3 regions of the Streptomyces sp. NPDC092045 genome follow, and region 2 is predicted to be linked to each of the others. Evidence: riboswitches for the same ligand, from Rfam matches in the RefSeq annotation. Region 2 holds a riboswitch; each other region holds the start of a gene.
The links. A riboswitch is a leader RNA that binds a small molecule or an ion and turns the genes downstream of it on or off. The one in region 2 is predicted to bind cobalamin.
Positions count from the first base shown of each region.

Region 1: it holds a riboswitch for cobalamin, as region 2 does, so the genes downstream of both, ACIQKA_RS13755 (ribonucleoside-diphosphate reductase subunit alpha) here and ACIQKA_RS11180 (acyl-CoA thioesterase) in region 2, are expected to answer to the same signal.
Region 3: it holds a riboswitch for cobalamin, as region 2 does, so the genes downstream of both, metE (5-methyltetrahydropteroyltriglutamate--homocysteine S-methyltransferase) here and ACIQKA_RS11180 (acyl-CoA thioesterase) in region 2, are expected to answer to the same signal.

Region 1 covers NZ_JBIVSC010000004.1:59,105-65,739, forward strand. The annotation lists gene def (peptide deformylase) at 1-464, shown strand, start outside; gene ACIQKA_RS13745 (DUF2809 domain-containing protein) at 440-838, opposite strand; gene ACIQKA_RS13750 (ribonucleotide-diphosphate reductase subunit beta) at 1,101-2,117, opposite strand; gene ACIQKA_RS13755 (ribonucleoside-diphosphate reductase subunit alpha) at 2,117-4,492, opposite strand; cobalamin riboswitch at 4,622-4,762, opposite strand; gene ACIQKA_RS13760 (GNAT family N-acetyltransferase) at 4,812-5,321, opposite strand; gene mctP (monocarboxylate uptake permease MctP) at 5,403-6,635, opposite strand, start outside.
Region 2 covers NZ_JBIVSC010000003.1:226,983-233,617, forward strand. The annotation lists partial or broken gene ACIQKA_RS11175 (metallophosphoesterase) at 1-772, shown strand, start outside; cobalamin riboswitch at 1,371-1,526, shown strand; partial or broken gene ACIQKA_RS11180 (acyl-CoA thioesterase) at 1,685-2,017, shown strand; gene ACIQKA_RS11185 (aldehyde dehydrogenase family protein) at 2,192-2,503, shown strand; partial or broken gene ACIQKA_RS11190 (aldehyde dehydrogenase family protein) at 2,512-2,691, shown strand; gene ACIQKA_RS11195 (PP2C family protein-serine/threonine phosphatase) at 2,969-4,780, shown strand; gene ACIQKA_RS11200 (response regulator) at 4,777-5,238, shown strand; gene ACIQKA_RS11205 (ATP-binding protein) at 5,199-6,635, opposite strand, start outside.
Region 3 covers NZ_JBIVSC010000003.1:718,305-724,939, forward strand. The annotation lists gene ACIQKA_RS13420 (TSUP family transporter) at 1-689, opposite strand, end outside; partial or broken gene ACIQKA_RS13425 (3-hydroxyacyl-CoA dehydrogenase family protein) at 767-1,074, shown strand; cobalamin riboswitch at 1,246-1,401, shown strand; gene metE (5-methyltetrahydropteroyltriglutamate--homocysteine S-methyltransferase) at 1,585-3,903, shown strand; gene ACIQKA_RS13435 (radical SAM protein) at 4,085-5,371, shown strand; gene ACIQKA_RS13440 (ATP-binding cassette domain-containing protein) at 5,284-6,171, opposite strand; gene ACIQKA_RS13445 (FecCD family ABC transporter permease) at 6,168-6,635, opposite strand, start outside.

The sequences.
Region 1 (6,635 bases), on a different contig from region 2:
ACGACGAGCTCGCGGCGCTGATCGACGACATGTTCGCCAGCCAGAAGGCCGCCGAGGGCGTGGGCCTGGCCGCGAACCAGATCGGCGTGGACCTCAAGGTCTTCGTCTACGACTGCCCGGACGACGAGGGCGTCCGCCACACCGGCGTCGTGATCAACCCGGTGCTCCAGGAGCTGCCGGCGGACCGCCGCGTCCTGGACGAGTCCAACGAGGGCTGCCTCTCCGTGCCGACCGCCTACGCCGAGCTGGCCCGCCCGGACTACGCCGAGGTCCACGGCCGCGACCCGCAGGGCAACCCGATCAAGGTGCGCGGCACCGGCTACTTCGCCCGCTGCCTCCAGCACGAGACGGACCACCTCTACGGCCGCCTCTACATCGACCGCCTCTCCAAGCGGGACCGCAAGGACGCCCTGCGCCAGATGGAGGAGGGCACCCCGCGCTACGAGACGGTCCCGAACGACTGATCCGCGCCTCTTCGTGCCCGTACGGCGCGGTGGACGGCCCAGCCGAACACCGCGCCGACCGCGTACCAGAACAGGTCCGGCGCGTTGAACGACGTGCCGAACACGAGCCGCGCGAGCGTGCTGTGCGCGGCCAGCTCCGCCGGGACGCCGCTCAGCTGGAACAGCTCCACGGCGCAGCTGAACCCGAGCGCGGTCCCTGCCGCCGCCCCTGCCTCGACGCGGGGTGCGAGGAGCACCACGAGGGTCATGACCAGCACCGTGTAAAGCGCGTCTCCCGCGTGCTCGGCGACGATCCCGGACCCCGTGGAACGGGCTCCGAGTCCCACGGCGACGACCACCAGGGCCGCACCGCCCGCCCGGAGGCGCGTCCGCATGCGATCGTCCGTGCCAGAGCCTGGCGTCATCGCTCCGTGCCTTTCTCGAAGTCGACCAGGACCTGAGAGGCCAGATCCACCCGCGCGCCGGACAGCAGGCCCCGGTCGAACCGCCACGGCACCCCCCGATGTCATCCGTTGCCGCGTCCCGCCTCGCGCACGTGGTGGTGCCCGCACGATACGGGTGCCGGATCCGCCGGAGCGGGGCATACGGCGAAGGGCCCCGCACTCCGGAGAGTGCGGGGCCCTTTCCCTTACGTGCTCAGAAGTCCTCGTCCAGGTCCACCGAGCCCTCGACCGCCACCTGGTAGGCGGACGGGCGGCGCTCGAAGAAGTTGGTCAGTTCCTGGACGCCCTGGAGCTCCATGAAGGAGAACGGGTTCTCCGAGCCGTACACCGGGGCGAAGCCGAGGCGCTGGAGGCGCTGGTCGGCGACGCACTGGAGGTACTCGCGCATCGACTCGGTGTTCATGCCCGGCAGGCCGTCGCCGCACAGGTCGCGGCCGAACTGGAGCTCCGCCTCCACGGCCTCCTTCAGCATGTCCGTGACCTGCTGCTGGAGCGCGTCGTCGAAGAGCTCCGGCTCCTCCTTGCGGACGGTGTCCACGACCTCGAAGGCGAAGTTCATGTGCATCGTCTCGTCGCGGAAGACCCAGTTGGTGCCGGTCGCCAGACCGTGCAGCAGGCCCCGGGACCGGAACCAGTACACGTACGCGAAGGCGCCGTAGAAGAACAGGCCCTCGATGCACGCGGCGAAGCAGATCAGGTTGAGCAGGAAGCGGCGGCGGTCGGCGGCCGTCTCCAGGCGCTCGATCTTCTCGACCGAGTCCATCCACTTGAAGCAGAACTGCGCCTTCTCGCGGATGGAGGGGATCTCCTCGACCGCGTCGAACGCGGCGGCGCGGTCGTCCGGGTCGGGCAGGTAGGTGTCGAGCAGCGTCAGGTAGAACTGGACGTGCACGGCCTCCTCGAAGAGCTGCCGGCTCAGGTAGAGCCGCGCCTCGGGGGAGTTGATGTGCTTGTACAGCGTCAGGACCAGGTTGTTCGAGACGATCGAGTCGCCCGTCGCGAAGAACGCGACCAGACGGCCGATCATGTGCTGCTCGGCCGGGGTCAGCTTGGCGAGGTCGGCGACGTCCGAGTGGAGGTCGACCTCCTCGACGGTCCAGGTGTTCTTGATCGCGTCCCGGTAGCGCTCGTAGAAGTCCGGGTAGCGCATGGGACGGAGGGTGAGTTCGAAGCCCGGGTCGAGCAGGTTCTTCTGTTCGGTGGAGCTCATTACTGGCAGGCCTCGCAGGACTCGGGGTTTTCCAGGGAGCAGGCGACCGCGTCGGGGTCGGCGACCTGCTGGACGGGGATCGGCGCGGCGGCGGCCGTCGACGCCTGGGCGGCGCGGGCGATCCGGGTGGCCGGGCGGGAGCGCAGGTAGTACGTCGTCTTGAGGCCCTGCTTCCAGGCGTACGCGTACATCGACGACAGCTTGCCGATGGTGGGCGTCTCCAGGAACAGGTTCAGCGACTGCGACTGGTCCAGGAACGGGGTGCGGGCGGCGGCCATGTCGATCAGGCCGCGCTGCGGGATCTCCCAGGCCGTGCGGTACAGCTCGCGCACCTCGGCCGGGACCCAGGTGAAGCCCTGCACCGAGCCGTTGGCGTCGCGCAGCGCCTCGCGGGTCTGCGCGTCCCAGACGCCGAGCCTCTTCAGCTCGTCGACCAGGTACGAGTTGACCTGGAGGAACTCGCCCGACAGCGTCTCGCGCTTGAACAGGTTGGAGACCTGCGGCTCGATGCACTCGTACACGCCGGCGATCGAGGCGATCGTCGCGGTCGGCGCGATGGCGAGGAGGAGGCTGTTGCGCATGCCGACGGCGGCGATCCGCTCGCGCAGCGCCGTCCAGCGCTCCGGCCAGTTCAGCTCCACGTCGTAGTGGTCGGGGTGCAGCACGCCCCGGGCGGCGCGGGTCTTCTCCCAGGCGGGGAGCGGGCCGTTGCGCTCGGCGAGGTCGGCGGAGGCCTCGTACGCGGCGAGCATGATCCGCTCGGCGATCCGGGTGGAGAGCGCCCGCGCCTCGGGGGAGTCGAAGGGCAGCTTCAGCTGGAAGAAGACGTCCTGGAGGCCCATGGCGCCCAGGCCGACCGGACGCCAGCGGGAGTTGGAGCGGCCCGCCTGCTCGGTCGGGTAGAAGTTGATGTCGACGACCCGGTCGAGGAAGGTGACGGCCGTGCGGACGGTCGCGTCCAGGCGCTCCCAGTCGATGTCCGAACCGGACACGAACGCGCCGAGGTTGACCGAGCCCAGGTTGCAGACCGCGGTCTCGCCGTCGTCCGTGACCTCCAGGATCTCCGTGCAGAGGTTGGAGGAGTGGACGGTGTGGCCGGGCTCGGCGGTCTGGTTGGCCGTCCGGTTCGAGGCGTCCTTGAAGGTCATCCAGCCGTTGCCGGTCTGGGCCAGGGTCCGCATCATCCGGCCGTACAGGTCGCGGGCCGGCATCGTCTTGCGGGCCAGGCCGGCCGCCTCGGCCCTGCGGTAGGCGGCGTCGAACTCCTCGCCCCACAGGTCGACGAGCTCGGGCACGTCCGAGGGGGAGAACAGCGACCACTCGGCGTCGGCGTTCACGCGGCGCATGAACTCGTCCGGGATCCAGTGCGCCAGGTTCAGGTTGTGCGTGCGGCGCTGGTCCTCGCCCGTGTTGTCGCGGAGCTCCAGGAACTCCTCGATGTCCGCGTGCCAGGTCTCCAGGTAGACGGCGGCGGCGCCCTTGCGGCGGCCGCCCTGGTTCACGGCGGCGACGGAGGCGTCCAGGGTCTTCAGGAACGGCACGATGCCGTTGGAGTGCCCGTTGGTGCCCCGGATCAGCGAACCGCGGGCGCGGATGCGGGAGTACGAGAGGCCGATGCCACCCGCGTGCTTCGAGAGGCGCGCGACCTGGTGGTAGCGGTCGTAGATGGAGTCCAGCTCGTCCTGCGGGGAGTCCAGGAGGTAGCAGGAGGACATCTGCGGGTGGCGGGTGCCGGAGTTGAAGAGCGTGGGGGAGGACGGCAGGTAGTCCAGCCGGCTCATCAGGCGGTACAGCGCGGCCACTTCGTCGAGCGCGCGGACGCTCTCGTCCTCGGCCAGGCCGCAGGCGACGCGCAGCATGAAGTGCTGCGGGGTCTCGATCACCTTGCGGGTGATCGGGTGGCGCAGCAGGTAGCGCGAGTAGAGGGTGCGCAGGCCGAAGTAGCCGAAGCGGTCGTCGCCGGCGCGGTCGATCGTGGCGTCGAGGCGGTCGGCGTGCAGCGCGACGAACTCGGCGGTGCGGTCGGCGATCAGGCCCTCGCGGTGGCCGACGGCGACCGAGGAGGAGAAGTCGACCGAGCCCTGGGAGGCGGCCTCGTCCGCGATGGTGACGGTGAGGAGCCGGGCGGCGAGCCGGGAGTACGCCGGGTCCTCGGCGATCAGGCCGGCGGCCGCCTCGGTGGCCAGCTCGCGCAGCTCCGCCTCGTCCGCGGCGGAGCTGCGGCCGCGGAGCGCGGCGGCGGCGACCCTGCCGGGGTCGGTGTCGGGGAGATCGGCGGTGAGGTCGGTCAGGGTCCGCAGCAGTACGGTCCCGGGGCCGTCGCTCTCGACCGCGGAAGCCTCGGCCGAAGCCGGATCGGCGGGCGCGATGGTCACGTGGGGGCTCTCCCTCGCTCGGCTCGGGGCCTCGGCGGGGGAGGGCGGACGGGCGGGCGTCCAGGCGTGACGCGCCGCGTCCACCGGCCCACTCCGCGAGGCCCGGACGTCTGTGGCACCCGGAACGGAAGGACCGGGTGCGCTGTCGGCAGGTGTTCGGACTCACCCCGGACGAAACCGCACGAAGCACACCGTTGCGGGACAGTTCCGGATTCGCGCCGGATTCCCCTGCGTCGACAGCGAGGACGAGCATACATGTGGGGGGCGCCGCTCATGGCACCCCCCACATGTTGTGTCGCCCCCTGGAAGGGACTTGGGCTCAGAACTCCAGGGAGTAGGTGCGCAGAGAGTGATCGGGGGAGGGCTCCCAGTCCCGGTGCGGGGTGCGGACGAAGCCCGTCCGCTCGTAGATCCGGTGCGCCGCGATCATCTCCGCGCCCGTCGAGAGCACGATCCGGGCGCACCCCGGGAGGGCCCGCGCCCGGTCGACACAGGCCCGTACGAGGGCCTCCCCGACGCCCCGGCCGCGGGCCTCCCGGGCGACCGCGAGCATCCGGAACTCGGCCTCGCCGGCCACCGCGATGTCGGCCCACGGGGTGCCGCCCCGGGCGAAGGTCACCCCGCCGACGATCCGCCCCGCCGCGTCCCCGGTGTCCTCCGCGACGAGGACCTCGCTCTCGCGGGCCCGCCGCTCCGTGTCCCGCAGCACGGCCAGGTAGGAGTCCTCGGCACCGTACTTCAGCAGTCCGTCGTCCAGATAGGTGCGCCCGGTCAGTTCGCCGAGCACCTCGTACTCCTCGGGCCGTACCGCCCTGATCGTGAAGTCCATGGGGGAAGTGTGCACACCGGGGACGCGCCGGGGCCCGGGGCCTCCTGGTGGAGGTCCCGGGCCCTTTCGGCGCTGCCGGTGTCAGTGGGTGGGCGTGGTGGCCTTCTCCATCTCGACCCGGACGCCGGGGTCGCCGGCGTCGGCCGTGTAGTCCGACGGAGAGGTCTCGTCGACGCCCTCGGGGGCCTTGAGGGCCTTGAGGACGAAGGTGAGGACCACGGTGACCACGACGTTGAGGACGAAGGCGGTGAGGCCGATGTAGCCGATCTCGCCGATGCCCGGGATCTCGGCGGAGGAGCCGCCGAAGTGCTTCTGGGTCGGGCTGGCGACGCCGTAGGCGGCGACCGTGCCGTAGACCATGCCGACGGCCCAGCCCGCGAGCAGCGCCCAGCGGTGGAACCAGCGGGTGAACAGGCCGCCCACCAGGGCCGGGAAGGTCTGGAGGATCCAGATGCCGCCGAGCAGCTGGAAGTTGATCGCGACCGTCTTGTCCATGGTGAGGACGAAGGCGAGCGCGCCGACCTTCACCAGGAGCGAGACGATCTTGGAGACCTTGGTCTCCTGCGCCGGAGTGGCGTCCGGCTTGATGAAGTCCTTGTAGATGTTCCTGGTGAAGAGGTTGGCCGCGGCGATCGACATGATCGCGGCCGGGACGAGCGCGCCGATGCCGATCGCGGCGAACGCGACGCCCGCGAACCAGTCCGGGAACATGGTCTCGAAGAGCTGCGGAATGGCGAGCTGGCCGTTCTTCACCTGGATCCCGGCGGCGATCGCCATGAAGCCGAGCAGCGCGAGCAGGCCCAGCATCAGCGAGTACAGTGGCAGGATCGTGGTGTTGCGGCGGATGACCTCGCGGCTCCGGGACGACAGCGTCGCCGTGATGGAGTGCGGGTACATGAAGAGCGCGAGCGCGGAGCCGAGCGCGAGCGTCGCGTACGTCCACTGGCCGGCCTCGCCGGGGACGAGCGCGCCGCGCGGCTTGTCGGTCGCCGGGTTGGTCTGTGCGAAGGCCTCGCCCGCCTTGCTGAAGATCTCGTCGAAGCCGCCCAGCTTGATCGGGATGTAGATGATCGCCACCGCGATGACGATGTAGATCAGGGTGTCCTTGACGAAGGCGATGAGCGCGGGGGCGCGCAGGCCGGAGGAGTACGTGTAGGCCGCGAGGACGCCGAAGGCGATGAGCAGCGGCAGGTCCTTGACGAACCAGTGGGTGTTCTCGCCGCCGCCGACGCCCATCACGTCCAGGACGGCCTGGATGCCGACGAGCTGGAGCGCGATGTACGGCATGGTGGCGAGGATGCCGGTGACCGCCAC
Region 2 (6,635 bases):
CCGGCGGGTGCCGCGCGTGCGCCGGCTCGACGTGGAACTCCCCCGCCTGGGAGCCGGTCTGGACGGCACCCGGGTCGTCCTGATCACCGACACCCACTACGGCCCGCTCGACCGGGCCCGCTGGTCGGCACGGGTCTGCGAGACGGTGAACGCCCTGGAGGCCGACCTGGTCTGCCACACCGGCGACATCGCGGACGGCACGGCCGACCGGCGCCGCGCCCAGGCCGCCCCGCTGGGCACGGTGCGGGCGACCCGGGCCCTGGTCTACGTGACCGGCAACCACGAGTACTACAGCGAGGCCCAGGGCTGGGTCGACCTGATGGGCGAGCTGGGCTGGGAGGCGCTGCGCAACCGCCACCTGCTGCTCGAACGCGGCGGCGACACCCTCGTGGTCGCGGGCGTCGACGACGTCACCGCCGAGTCCTCCGGCCTGGCGGGCCACCGCGCCCACCTCGACGGAGCCCTCCGGGGCGCCGACCCCGACCTGCCCGTCCTCCTCCTCGCCCACCAGCCCAAGTTCGTCGACCGGGCGGCGGCTGCGGGTGTCGACCTCCAGCTCTCCGGCCACACCCACGGCGGCCAGATCTGGCCCTTCCACCACCTGGTCCGCCTCGACCAGCCGGCCGTCGCCGGTCTCAGCCGCCACGGCGCGCGCACCCTGCTCTACACCAGCCGCGGCACCGGTTTCTAGGGCCCGCCCTTCCGCGTCTTCGCCCCCAGCGAGATCACCCTGCTCGTACTCCGCTCCCCTCGGCGGCCCGCCTCGTCCTAGGGGTGCCCGGCCCCGGCCGCCGGGCCCCGGGAGGAACCGGGCCGCGAGGAGTACGGAACGGGGCGGGAGGAGAGACGTCGGCGCCGTCCGCGTTTCAGCGCCGGGTGATGTCCACCCGGTCCCGGACCGTGATCCGGCCACGTCCGCGCGAGCGCGCGGGCCGTGAACCGGAGTGCGGCCGACGGCGGCTGACGCTCCGTACGCCCTTCGCGGTCGTGGCGGCGGCCCGGCCGGACGCGGCAGCCGGACCCCTCGCCCCGTGGGCCCCGGGGCTCGGGGCGCGACAGGCTTTCGGCGACCTCGCGCGCGGCGCGTTCCCCGGTCTCCGGGCCGGCCGCGAGGAAGCACGGGCGCCCGGGGCCACAGCGCTCCCCGGGCGCCCCGCAGGGTCTTCCGCCAGGCGTCCGGATCGGGGATCTCCCGGGCCGCGTCCGCCGTCTGCGTCGATCGCACGGCCGAACCCGTGCGGAGCGGGCTCCGGAGGGCCGCCGGGCACCGCGGTCCCGGCAGGCGGCGACGCGTGGAACGGCCCCGTCGGAGCGCGGCGTAGGCTGGTCGGGCAGCTGGTTCGCCCCCGTCCGCCGGGCGGGACGCGTCGTAAGAGGGAACCCGGTGGGAATCCGGGACTGCCCCGCAGCGGTGAGCGGGAACGACCGCCGTCATACGCACTGGCCCCGGGAAGGGGCTGGGAAGCGACGGCCACTAGGTGTCCGCCGGACCAGTCCGGAGGGCGTGCCCGCGAGTCCGAAGACCTGCCCGCTGCCCGCGCGCCCACACCCCGTGCGCGCGGAACAGCCCCGCCGCGACTCGCGAAGGAGAGTTGACGTGGCAGATCCCACCGTCACCGGTCCCGTTCCCACCGCCCGTCCCGCCAAGACGCCGGAGGACTCCCGGGTCGTCCTCGCCCACATCATGAGCGAGCACGACACCAACCTCTACGGCACCATCCACGGCGGCGTGATGATGAAGCTCATCGACGACGCCGCGGCCGCCGCCGCCGGGCGGCACGCCGACGGCCCGGCCGTCACCGCCTCCGTCGACCGGATGACCTTCCTCGCCCCCGTGCGGGCCGGAGACCTGCTGAGCGTCGAGGCCGGGCTCGAACGGGCCGGGCGGACGTCGATGACCGTCGGGGTCCGGGTGACCTCCGAGCGCTGGAACAGCACCGGCCCCGCCACCGAGGTGGCCACCGCCTTCCTGACCTTCGTCGCCGTCGACGCCGACGGCACCCCGCGCCCCGTCCCGGTCCTCGACACACCGCTGCCCGGCCCGTCCTGACCGGGCGGGCCGCCGCCCCGGCCGTGCGCGCGCACGGCCGGGGCGGCGGTCTCCTCGCCCACGAGTGTCGGACCCGGACCCCGCCGACCGCCCGTGGCCCGGTGCCCGGCCGGCGCGGGGCGTTCCTCCGGGCGGAGCTGCGTGGCGTCGAAGCGGTTCATCGTCCCCGACGGGGTCTACGACGACTTCGTCGCGGGGATGCGCCGCGCGTTCGAGGCGCTGGTGTCCGGCGACCCGGCGGACGAGGCGACCACGCCCGGCCCGCTCTCGTCGGAGCAGGCCGCCGCCGGCCCGGTCGAGCAGATCCGCGAGACGGTGGACCAGGGGGCCGAGCTGGTCACCGGCGGCCACCGGATCGACCGCCCGGGTGCCTTCGTCGAGCCGACCGTCCTCACCGGCGTCAAGTCCGGGATGCGGGCCTACGCGGAGGAAGTCTCGGCCGCGCCGCCGTGATCCACCGGGTGGCCGACGAGGACGAGGCGATCGCCCTCGCCGACGACGGCCAGTACGGTCTCGGCGGCTCCGTCTTCTGCGCCGACGCGGAGCGCGGACGCCGGGTCGCCGAGCGGATGGAGACCGGCATGGTGTGGGTCAACCACCCGGCCTCCACCCGGCCCGACCTGCCCTTCGGCGGCATCGAGCGCTCCGGTTACGGACGCGAGCCGTCCGCGCTCGGCATGCGGGAGTTCGTCCGCCGCAAGCCGGTGCGCGTCCTGCCCGCCGACGCGGAGCTCGGCGGCATCGCCGGCCGAGTCCCCGGGCCCGGCGGTCCGGGCACCGGCCGTGCCACCGCCTCCGCGGACCGGCGGCGGCCACGTACGCTGGGACGTGCGGCCCGCCCGGAGACTTCCGCCATCCGGTCCCCGGGGCGGCGGGGCGAGAGTTCCGGCCAGTACAGCCGACATGATCGAGGAGAGCGTGAGGCGAGTCGAGGGCGCGACCGGTACGGACCCGGAGGCCTGGTCCGCCGGCCTGCACCGCATGTGGCTGGCCGCCCAGGACGCCCAGGACATCACGGACATGGCCCGGCACGTCTACTCCCTGATGCTGGCGGAGCGGGGCGTCGTCGCCGTGACGGGAAGCCGCTGGGACGGCGGCAGCCTGCGGTACGTGCGGCGGCTGACGGCCGACGGCGCCACCGCGGTGGCCACCACGACCCCTCTTCCCGGCAGCGTGCGGACCGGGCCGGGCCGGCCGCCCGCCGGAGGCGGGGAGGACGCCGGGAACCGCGCGCCGGTGCACCTGTACGAGCACGACCTCACGACGGACGACGAGGGGTTCGCACCCGAGGGGGCCCTGCTGGCCGAGGCGGGCGCGCGCCGGGCCCTGGAGGCCCGCTTCTCGCTCGGGGGCGACGACTGGGCGTCCTTCTCGCTGGGGCTGGGCGGGCGCGAGGAGGCCGATCCCGTCCTGCCGACGCGGCTGCTCCAGCTGAGCGAGGTCCTGGTGGCCGGCAACCGGCGGGTCCTCGAACACAGGGCCGCGGAGCGCCGCCGGGTGGAGGAGGCGTTCCTCGCCGAGGCGTCCCTCCAGATGGACGCCAGCCTCGACGCGCGGGAGACGCTGGAGCGCGTCGCCCGGCTCGCCGTCCCGGCGGTGGCGGAGGCCTGCGTGGTGCACCTGCGCCGGCCGGGCGACCTGCTGTCCCCGGTGGCCACCGTGCACGTGGCGGCGGCCGTGCAGCCCTGGCTGCACGGAGTGGCCTCGGACGACCCGTGGCTGGACGGGGCCCTGCGGGCCGCGGCGGACCTGCCGCACGGCACCCTGCTCACGGGCGAGGCCCTGGAGACGTCCGCGTTCGGGCCGCACGGCGAGGGACCGGGCCGGGCCGTGCGGGCCGTGAGCATCAGCCCGCTGCGGGCGCGCGGGAAGTTCCTCGGCACGCTGACGTTCGTCTACCACCGTCCCGAGCGGGAGATCGTCGACCTGCGGGTCCTCGACGACCTGGCCGGCCGGGCGGCGCTGGCCATCGACACCACCACCGCCTACGAGCAGCGCCGCCGCAACACCGAGCAGCTCCAGCGGCACCTGCTGCCGGGCTCGCTCCCCGACTGGCCCGGCGTCGGGCTGACCGCCGCCTACGAGGTGGCCGACGACTCCCTGGAGGTGGGCGGCGACTTCTACGACGCCGTGGTGCGCCGGGACGGCGCGCTGGCCCTCTTCGTCGGGGACGTGTGCGGCCGGGGCGCCGAGGCCGCGGCCCTGGCCGGCCTGGCCCGGCACACCCTGCGCGTCCTGCTGGAGGACAAGGCGCCGCCGGGCGAGGCGCTGAGCCGTCTCAACAGCGTGCTGACCGGCCAGCAGGCCGCGCGGTTCGTCACCGCGTTCGTCGGCGTGCTCACCCCGGACGGCGACGGATACGCCGTCGAGGCCGCCTCGGCCGGGCATCCGCGTCCGCTGATCCGCCGCGCGGACGGGCGGGTCGAGGAGGTCCGGGCGTCCGGGATGCTGCTGGGAGTGGTGCCGGACGCCCTGTACGAGCCGGGGAAGACCGCGCTGGAGCCGGGCGACGCGCTGGTGATGTTCACCGACGGCCTGTCGGAGGCCCGCTCGGCGGACGGGACGATGTTCGAGGACGTACTGCCCGATGCGGTCCGGGAGAGCTGCGGAGACGGGAGCGACGCCGCCGGGCTGATCGCCCGCGCGACCGCCTTCCGGGCCGTGGGCGACGACGACACCGCGGTGCTGGTCGCCCGGGTGGAGGAGGAACGGGTGGAGGACACACGATGAGCGGCGTGCCGGAGACGACGGACGAGCGGCGCCCGGCCCGCGACCGGATCCTGGTCGTGGAGGACAGTCCGGAGGACGCCGAGGCGATCGAGCGCGCGCTGCGCCGCACCCACCCCGACCTGGCCCTCGAGTTCACCGACCGCGGAGAGGGCCTGGTGGACGCGCTGCTCGCCCGCGAGGACCTTCCCGGGCTGATCCTGCTGGATCTGAACATGCCCGGCATCGGCGGGCACGCGGTGCTGGAGCGGATCCGCTCCCGGCCGGAGCTGGGCGCGGTGACGGTGGTGGTCTTCACCTCCTCCACCGCCCCCGCCGAGGTCGACGCCTGCTACGCGGCGGGAGCGGACAGCTACGTCTACAAGCCGGTCAACTTCGCGCTCTTCCAGACCGTCCTGAAGGGCGCCGTCGACTACTGGCGTCAGGCCGGGTCCGGCTCGGAGCTCCCGAGCGTGAAGTAGAACGCGGTCCCGCCGCCGGGGACGGCGTCCAGCCAGATGCGGCCCCCGTGCCGTTCGACGATCCGCTTGACCAGGGCGAGGCCCACCCCCGTCCCCCCGCCGTGCTCGCCCGGCCCGTGGAGGCGGCGGAACAGGTCGAAGACGTCGTCGCGCCGGTCCGCCGGGATGCCGATGCCGTTGTCCCTGACGACGACGGTCAGCTCCGGCCCGGCGGACGCCCCCGGGGCTCCCCCGGCGGGCGGGACCGGGTGGCGCTCCACGGTGACCTCGACCCGGCGCTCCCCGTCCGGCCGGGCGTACTTGGCCGCGTTGACCAGCAGGTTGACCAGGATCTCGTCCAGCCGGTCGGCGTCCGCCCGGACCCGGGGCAGCGTCCCCCGGACCACGGTCACCCCCTGCTCGGCCAGCCGGGGCCCGGCCACCTCCAGGGCCGCGTCCAGGGCGCTGCCGAGCTCCACCTCGCGGACCCGCAGTCCGGCGCGGCCGAGCCGGGCGTAGTGCAGCAGCGAGTTGAGCAGCTCGTCCATGCGTCCGGCGAGTCGCTGCATGGTCCGCAGCCGGCGCAGCGTGACCTCGTCGAGCCCCTCCCCTGCGTCCTCCATGGCGAACGTCGCCGCGTTGGAGATGCCGCGCAGCGGCTCCTTGAGGTCGTGGGCGGCGGCGTGGGCGAAGGAGTCGAGGTCGACGTTGCGCATCCGCAGCTCGTCGTTGATCGCGTCCAGGACCTCGGCGTGCCGCAGGACCAGGCCCGTGAGGAGCCGCCACAGCTCCTTGGCCGCCACCCGGTCGCGGACGGTCCAGGGCAGGCTCCGGCCGCGTACGGTGGCCCGGAAGACGGCCCCCGAGCCGCGCGGCGTCAGGCGTTCGCCGCGCGGCCCGACCCGTACCGGCGCCGAGGGGTCGGCCGCCCACTGCCGCGGCATCGGGCGCTCCGGACGGCGCCAGGCGATGTACTCCCCCGCTCCGGACAGCGGCACCACCAGCACCCCGGCCGGTCCTCCGTCCGCCGCTTCCGCGCCGCCGCCCGGCCCGTCCTCCTCGGCCAGCCGGTCGGTGCACCAGGGCACGCCCGGCGTCAGCAGGCGGGCCCGCTCCTCCAGCGCCCGGAGCAGGCCGGGCCCGAACGCCTCGCCCGCGCCCAGGGTGCGTTCGGCCCGCCGGAGCACCACCCCGTCCGCGTCGAGGAGCTCCATGAGCGGGCCGCCGCCGTCGCCGAGGCCCTCCTCCAGGCGTTCCCGTTCGAGCGCCTCGGCCACCGCCGCGGAGCGGGCGGTGGACTCCACGTGCGCGTCCGCGCGCTCGCGCTCCTCGATCGCGGACAGCTGGAGCGAGAACGCGGCGCCGAACATCTCGCACGCCGAGCGCACTTCCGGGGTGATCCGCGCGGGCTCCGCCCC
Region 3 (6,635 bases), 490 kb from region 2:
AGGCGGGCGCCGAGGTAGCCGCCGATCAGGCCGCCGAGGCCGCAGGCGAGGCCGAGGGTCCAGTCGGGGGCGGCGGCCTCGGTGGTGGTGAGGGAGAGCAGGGCGAAGGTGACGGCTCCGACGACCGAGGTCGTGAAGGTGGCGGCGAGGGCCGCCGGGGCCACGCGGGCGACGGGGACGCCCCGGCCCGCCAGGATCGGGCCGAGGAGGGAGCCGCCGCCGATGCCGTAGATGCCGCCCACCACCCCGACCGCCAGGGCGAGTCCGGTGACGGTGCGGGGCGAGGGTTCGGCGGCGGGGCGCTCGCGGGCGGGGCGCAGGGTGCGGACGCACAGCCATGTGCCGAGGGGCAGCAGCAGCGCGGCGATGAGGAGGCGGAAGACGGTGGGGCCCGGGAGGGCGAAGACGCGGACGACCGCGCCGACCACCACCCCGGGGAGCGTGCCCGCCACCAGGCGGCGGGTGAGCGGGCCGCGCAGGGCGCCGGTCCTGCTGTGGCGCCAGAGGGCGCCGGGTCCCGCGACGACGTTGTACAGCAGGTTCGTCGGCGTGACGGAGGGGTTCGGCACGGCGAAGACGCTGAGCTGGACCGGGAGCAGGAACACCGCTCCCGAGACCCCGGCCGGCGCGGTCACCACGGAGATCAGCAGCCCCGCGGCCATCCCGCCCAGCAGCATCGCCCAGTCCATCGTGCCCCCGCCGCCGTTTCGAGATCGTCCGGACAGTATCCGGTCCGGTGCGGCAGGGCCTCCGCCTCCCCCTCCACACGATCCTCCACACCTCGGCGGCGACGGCCGCGGTGACCGACTTCGCGGCCCGCACCCCGGGCAAGACCGCGATCGGCTCCCACGACCGGGCCGGCTTCGTCGTCAACGCCCTGCTCGTCCCGTACCCGCTGTCCGCGATGCCGCGGCTCGCGGGCCTCACCGGGCTCGACGCGGTCGCCTCCATCGCGCGCTCGCTGTACGAGGAGTCCAAGGAACCCCTGTACGCGCCCCGCCGCTGCTCCTGCGGAGGGTGGAGGCGGGGCTGCTCGGCCGGAGGAGCGGCCGGGGGTTCCACGTCTACGACCGGGCGGAGACGCCCGGACGGCCGGCCCGCGCGAGCGGCCCCGCTTGCTCGATCCTCACTCGCGCGTCCCTCTCCCCTGCCCGAATGGCGAGATGCGCTCCCCCGCTCCGGCGGTCGACCCCGTAGTCTGACCGGGCAGCTGGTTCGCCCCCGTCCGCCAGGCGGGACGCGTCGTAAGAGGGAACCCGGTGGGAATCCGGGACTGCCCCGCAGCGGTGAGCGGGAACGACCGCCGTCATACGCACTGGCCCCGGGAAGGGGCTGGGAAGCGACGGCCACTAGGTGTCCGCCGGACCAGTCCGGAGGGCGTGCCCGCGAGTCCGAAGACCTGCCCGTTGCCCGCACGCGGACGACTCCGCGCGCGGACATCCCGGTGACCTCGAGGGCGGGTCGGCGCACACACCCGACGGACGACCGTGCCCGCCGCGCACGCGTACCGTCCGGTCCGTCGCCCCTTCGCGCCCTCTCCCCGTCCCCGGGACCTCAGGGATTCATCTCGCGAAGGAGATCTCCGTGACCACGAAGTCCGCAGCCGCGGCAGCACGGGCCACCGTGTACGGCTACCCGCGCCAGGGCCGGGACCGGGAGCTGAAGAAGGCGATCGAGGGCTACTGGAAGGGCCGCGTCACCGCCGACGCCCTCCGGTCCACCGCCGCCGAACTGCGCCGGACCAACTGGCGGCAGCTCGCCGGGGCCGGCGTCCACGAGGTGCCGACCGGCGACTTCTCGTACTACGACCACGTCCTGGACACCACCGTCATGGTGGGCGCGATCCCCGCTCGCCACCGCGAGGCCGTCGCGGCCGACGCCCTGGACGGCTACTTCGCCATGGCGCGCGGCACGCAGGACGTCGCCCCGCTGGAGATGACGAAGTGGTTCGACACGAACTACCACTACCTGGTGCCGGAGCTGGGGCCCGACACGGTCTTCACGGCCGACTCGGCCAAGCAGGTCGCGGAGCTGGCGGAGGCGCTGGCCCTGGGCCTCGCCGCCCGGCCCGTGCTCGTGGGCCCCGTCACCTACCTGCTGCTCGCCAAGCCCGCGCCGGGCGTGCCCGCCGACTTCGACCCGCTGACCCTGCTCGACCGGCTCCTGCCGGTGTACGCGGAGGTCCTCGCGGACCTGCGCGCGGCCGGCGCCGAGTGGGTGCAGCTCGACGAGCCCGCGCTCGTCCAGGACCGGACCCCGGCCGACCTGAACGCCGCCGCGCGCGCCTACCGCGACCTCGGCGCGCCCAGCGACCGGCCCCGGCTCCTCGTCGCCTCGTACTTCGACCGGCTCGGCGACGCCCTGCCCGTCCTGGCGAAGGCGCCGGTCGAGGGCCTCGCGCTCGACTTCACCGGTCCGGCGGCGGCCAACCTGGAGGGCCTCGCCGCCGTCGGCGGCCTGCCCGGCAAGCGCCTCGTCGCCGGTGTGGTCGACGGGCGCAACATCTGGGTCAACGACCTGGAGAAGTCCCTGTCCGTCCTCGGCACCCTGCTCGGCCTCGCCGACCGGGTCGACGTCTCCGCCTCCTGCTCGCTGCTCCACGTGCCGCTCGACGCGGCGGCCGAGAAGGACGTCGACCCACAGATCCTGCGCTGGCTCTCCTTCGCGAAGCAGAAGACCACCGAGATCACGACGCTGGCCGAGGGCCTGTCGCGGGGCACCGACGCGATCGCCGGCGAACTGGCCGCCAACCGCGCCGCCCTCGCCTCCCGCGCGAACTCCCCGATCACCCGGAACCCGGCCGTGCGCACCCGCACCGGGGCCGTCACCGGGGCGGACGCCCGCCGTTCGCAGCCGTACGCCGAGCGGGCCGCCGCCCAGCGCGCCCACCTGGGCCTGCCGCTGCTCCCGACCACCACCATCGGCTCCTTCCCGCAGACCGGCGAGCTGCGCACCGCCCGCGCCGACCTACGGGCCGGGCGGATCGACGCGGCCGGGTACGAGGAGCGCATCAGGGCCGAGATCCAGGAGGTGGTCGCGTACCAGGAGAAGGCCGGGGTCGACGTCCTGGTGCACGGCGAGCCCGAGCGCAACGACATGGTGCAGTACTTCGCCGAACGGCTCGACGGCTACCTCGCCACCCAGCACGGCTGGGTCCAGTCGTACGGCACCCGCTACGTCCGCCCGCCGGTCCTGGCCGGCGACATCTCGCGGCCCGAGCCGATGACGGTGCGCTGGACCTCGTACGCCCAGTCCCTCACGTCCAGGCCCGTCAAGGGCATGCTGACGGGCCCGGTCACCATGCTCGCCTGGTCGTTCGTCCGCGACGACCAGCCGCTCGGCGAGACCGCCCGGCAGGTCGCCCTCGCCCTGCGCGACGAGGTGGGCGACCTGGAGGCGGCCGGCACCTCCGTCATCCAGGTGGACGAGCCGGCGCTGCGCGAGACGCTGCCGCTGCGGGCCGCCGACCGTCCGGCGTACCTGGCGTGGGCGACCGGGGCGTTCCGGCTCGCCACCGGCGGCGTGCGGCCGGACACGCAGGTCCACACCCACATGTGCTACGCCGAGTTCGGGGACGTCGTCCAGGCGATCGACGACCTCGACGCGGACGTCATCAGCCTGGAGGCGGCCCGCTCCCACATGCAGGTGGCCCGCGAGCTCGCCGCCCACGGCTATCCGCGCGAGGCCGGTCCCGGCGTCTGGGACATCCACTCGCCCCGGGTGCCGAGCGCGGAGGAGGCGGCGGACCTGCTGCGCACCGGCCTGGAGGCGATCCCCGCCGAGCGCCTGTGGGTCAACCCCGACTGCGGTCTGAAGACCCGCGCCTGGCCGGAGACCCGGGCCTCCCTGGAGAACCTGGTCGCCGCCGCCCGCACCGTGCGGGGGGAGCTGTCCGGCGCCTGACGGCGTCCGCCGGGTCCGGGGCCGCGCCGCCCCGGACCCGGCGGTCCGGGAGCCCCGGCCGACCCGTCGCGGGTGTGCGCGCGTAGCGTGGGGTACACGTCGGCTCCATAAGCCCCTCACCTCCGGAGACCCGCCTGTGTCCAGCGTCGCACCCACCCGCACGTCCGTCGTGGAGTCCCTCATGGAGCGCTTCCCGGGGATTCCCCGGGAGGCCGTGCTCAAGGAGGACCTGCTGCGCGGCGGGGTCGCCTTCGACCCCTCCGCCCTGTCCGGCAACGAGGGCGGCGAGGTGAAGCCGAAGTCGTACTTCATCTTCTCCTTCGACCACCGGACGCTGCCGGAGCTCGGGGAGGCGGCCCTGAACCGCCCGCCGGAGGAGATCGTGCTGACCGGCGGTCCGTACGGGCTGCGCCGCACGGTGGTGTCGGTGCGGGTGAACCCGTCCTCGCCGTACCGGGTCGCGCCGGACGGGGACGGGGCGCTCGCCCTGTTCCTGGACGGGGCGCGGATCGCGGACGTCGGCCTGCCGCCGATGCCGGAGTACTACCGGCACCCGCTGTCGAACGGCAAGTCCGTGATGGAGGTGGCGCCGACGATCCAGTGGGGCTACCTGATCTACCTGACGGTCTTCCGGGTGTGCCAGTACTTCGGCGCCAAGGAGGAGTGCCAGTACTGCGACATCAACCACAACTGGCGCCAGCACAAGGCGGCGGGCCGCCCGTACACCGGGGTGAAGCCGGTGGACGAGGTCCTGGAGGCCCTGGAGATCATCGACCGGCACGACACGGCCCGCGCGTCGACCGCGTACACCCTGACCGGCGGGGCCGTCACCTCGCAGGTCGGCGGGAAGGACGAGGCCGACTTCTACGGGCAGTACGCGCAGGCGATCGAGGAGCGCTTCCCCGGCCGCTGGATCGGCAAGGTCGTCGCGCAGGCCCTGCCCAAGGAGGACGTGCGGCGCTTCCACGACTACGGCATCCGGATCTACCACCCGAACTACGAGGTGTGGGACCGGCGCCTGTTCGAGCTGTACTGCCCCGGCAAGGAGCGCTACATCGGCCGGGACGAGTGGCACCGCCGGATCCTGGACTCGGCGGAGGTCTTCGGGCCGCGCAACGTCATCCCGAACTTCGTCGCCGGGGTCGAGATGGCGCGCCCCTCGGGCTTCCTGACCGTGGACGAGGCGATCGCCTCCACCCGGGAGGGCCTGCGGTTCTTCATGTCGCGCGGGATCACGCCCCGGTTCACCACCTGGTGCCCGGAGCCGACGACGCCGCTGGGCCGCGAGAACCCGGACGGCGCGCCCCTGGAGTACCACCTGCGGCTCCTGGAGGCGTACACGGAGACGCTCCGGGAGAACGGCCTGACCGCCCCGCCCGGCTACGGTCCGGCCGGTCCCGGGCGCGCGGTGTTCTCGGTCAGCTCCTTCATGGACGCGCTGGAGCCGGAGTCCGGCGACGCGGAGTAGGGGGGCCCGGCCGTCCCCAGGAAGCGGACGTGGGGGCGGCGGCCGGGGTCCGGGTGCGTCACGGCGGCCCGGACCCGGTAGACGTCCGCGATCAGCTCCTCGGTGAGCACCTCGTCCGGCGTGCCGCAGGCGACCACGCGGCCGGCGGAGAGGACCACGAGCCGCTCGCAGTACATCGCCGCGAGGTTCAGGTCGTGCAGGGCGACGACGGCGGTGAGGCGCAGCCCCGAGACGAGCTCCATGAGGTCCAGCTGGTGCTGGACGTCGAGGTGGTTGGTGGGCTCGTCGAGGAGGAGCTCGCGCGGTTCCTGGGCGAGGGCGCGGGCGATCTGGACGCGCTGGCGCTCGCCGCCGGAGAGGGTCCGCCAGGGCTGGCGGGCGCGGTCGGCGAGCCCGGTGCGGGCGAGGGCGGAGCGGACGGCGGCCTCGTCGGCCGCCGAGGGCGGGGTCCAGGCCCTGCGGTGCGGGACGCGGCCGAGGCGCACGACGTCCACGACGGTCAGGTCGGTCTGGGTGTCGGACTGCTGCTCGACCGTGGCGAGGCGCCGGGCGACGGTCCTGCGGCCGAGTCCGGCCAGCGGGTCGCCGTCGAGGGTGACGACCCCGGAGTCGGGGGCGAGGACGCCGGCGAGGAGCCGCAGGAGCGTGGACTTGCCGGAGCCGTTGGGGCCGAGGAGGCCGGTGACGGTGCCGGGGACCGGGGCGACGCTGACGCCGTCGAGGACGAGGGTGCCGCCGGCGGTGCGCGAGACCCGGTCGGCGCGCAGGCCCGCGCCCGTGTCTCCTCCGGTGGAGGTCATCGGGTGCTCCTCGTGCTGCGCGTGCGGTGGAGGACCAGGACGAAGGCCGGGACGCCGATCAGCGAGGTCACCACGCCCACCGGGACCTCCTGGGGGTCGAGGACGGTGCGGGCGAGCGTGTCGGCCCAGACCAGGAAGACCGCTCCGGCCAGGGCGGTGACCGGCAGGAGCCGGGCGTGGCCGGGCCCGGTGAGCGCGCGGGCGGCGTGCGGCAGGACGAGTCCGACGAAGCCGATGGCCCCGGCGGCGGAGACCAGGGCGGCCGTCAGGAGGGCGGTGACGCAGAGGAGGACCAGCCGGGTCCGGGCGACGGAGACGCCGAGCGAGGCGGCGGCCTCCTCGCCGAAGGCGAACGCGTCCAGGGTCCGCGCGTACCCGAGGCAGGTCGTCAGGGCCGTCGCGAGGACCGCGAGGCACACCCACACGTCGGTCCAGCCGGCCCCGGCGAGCGAGCCGAGCAGCCA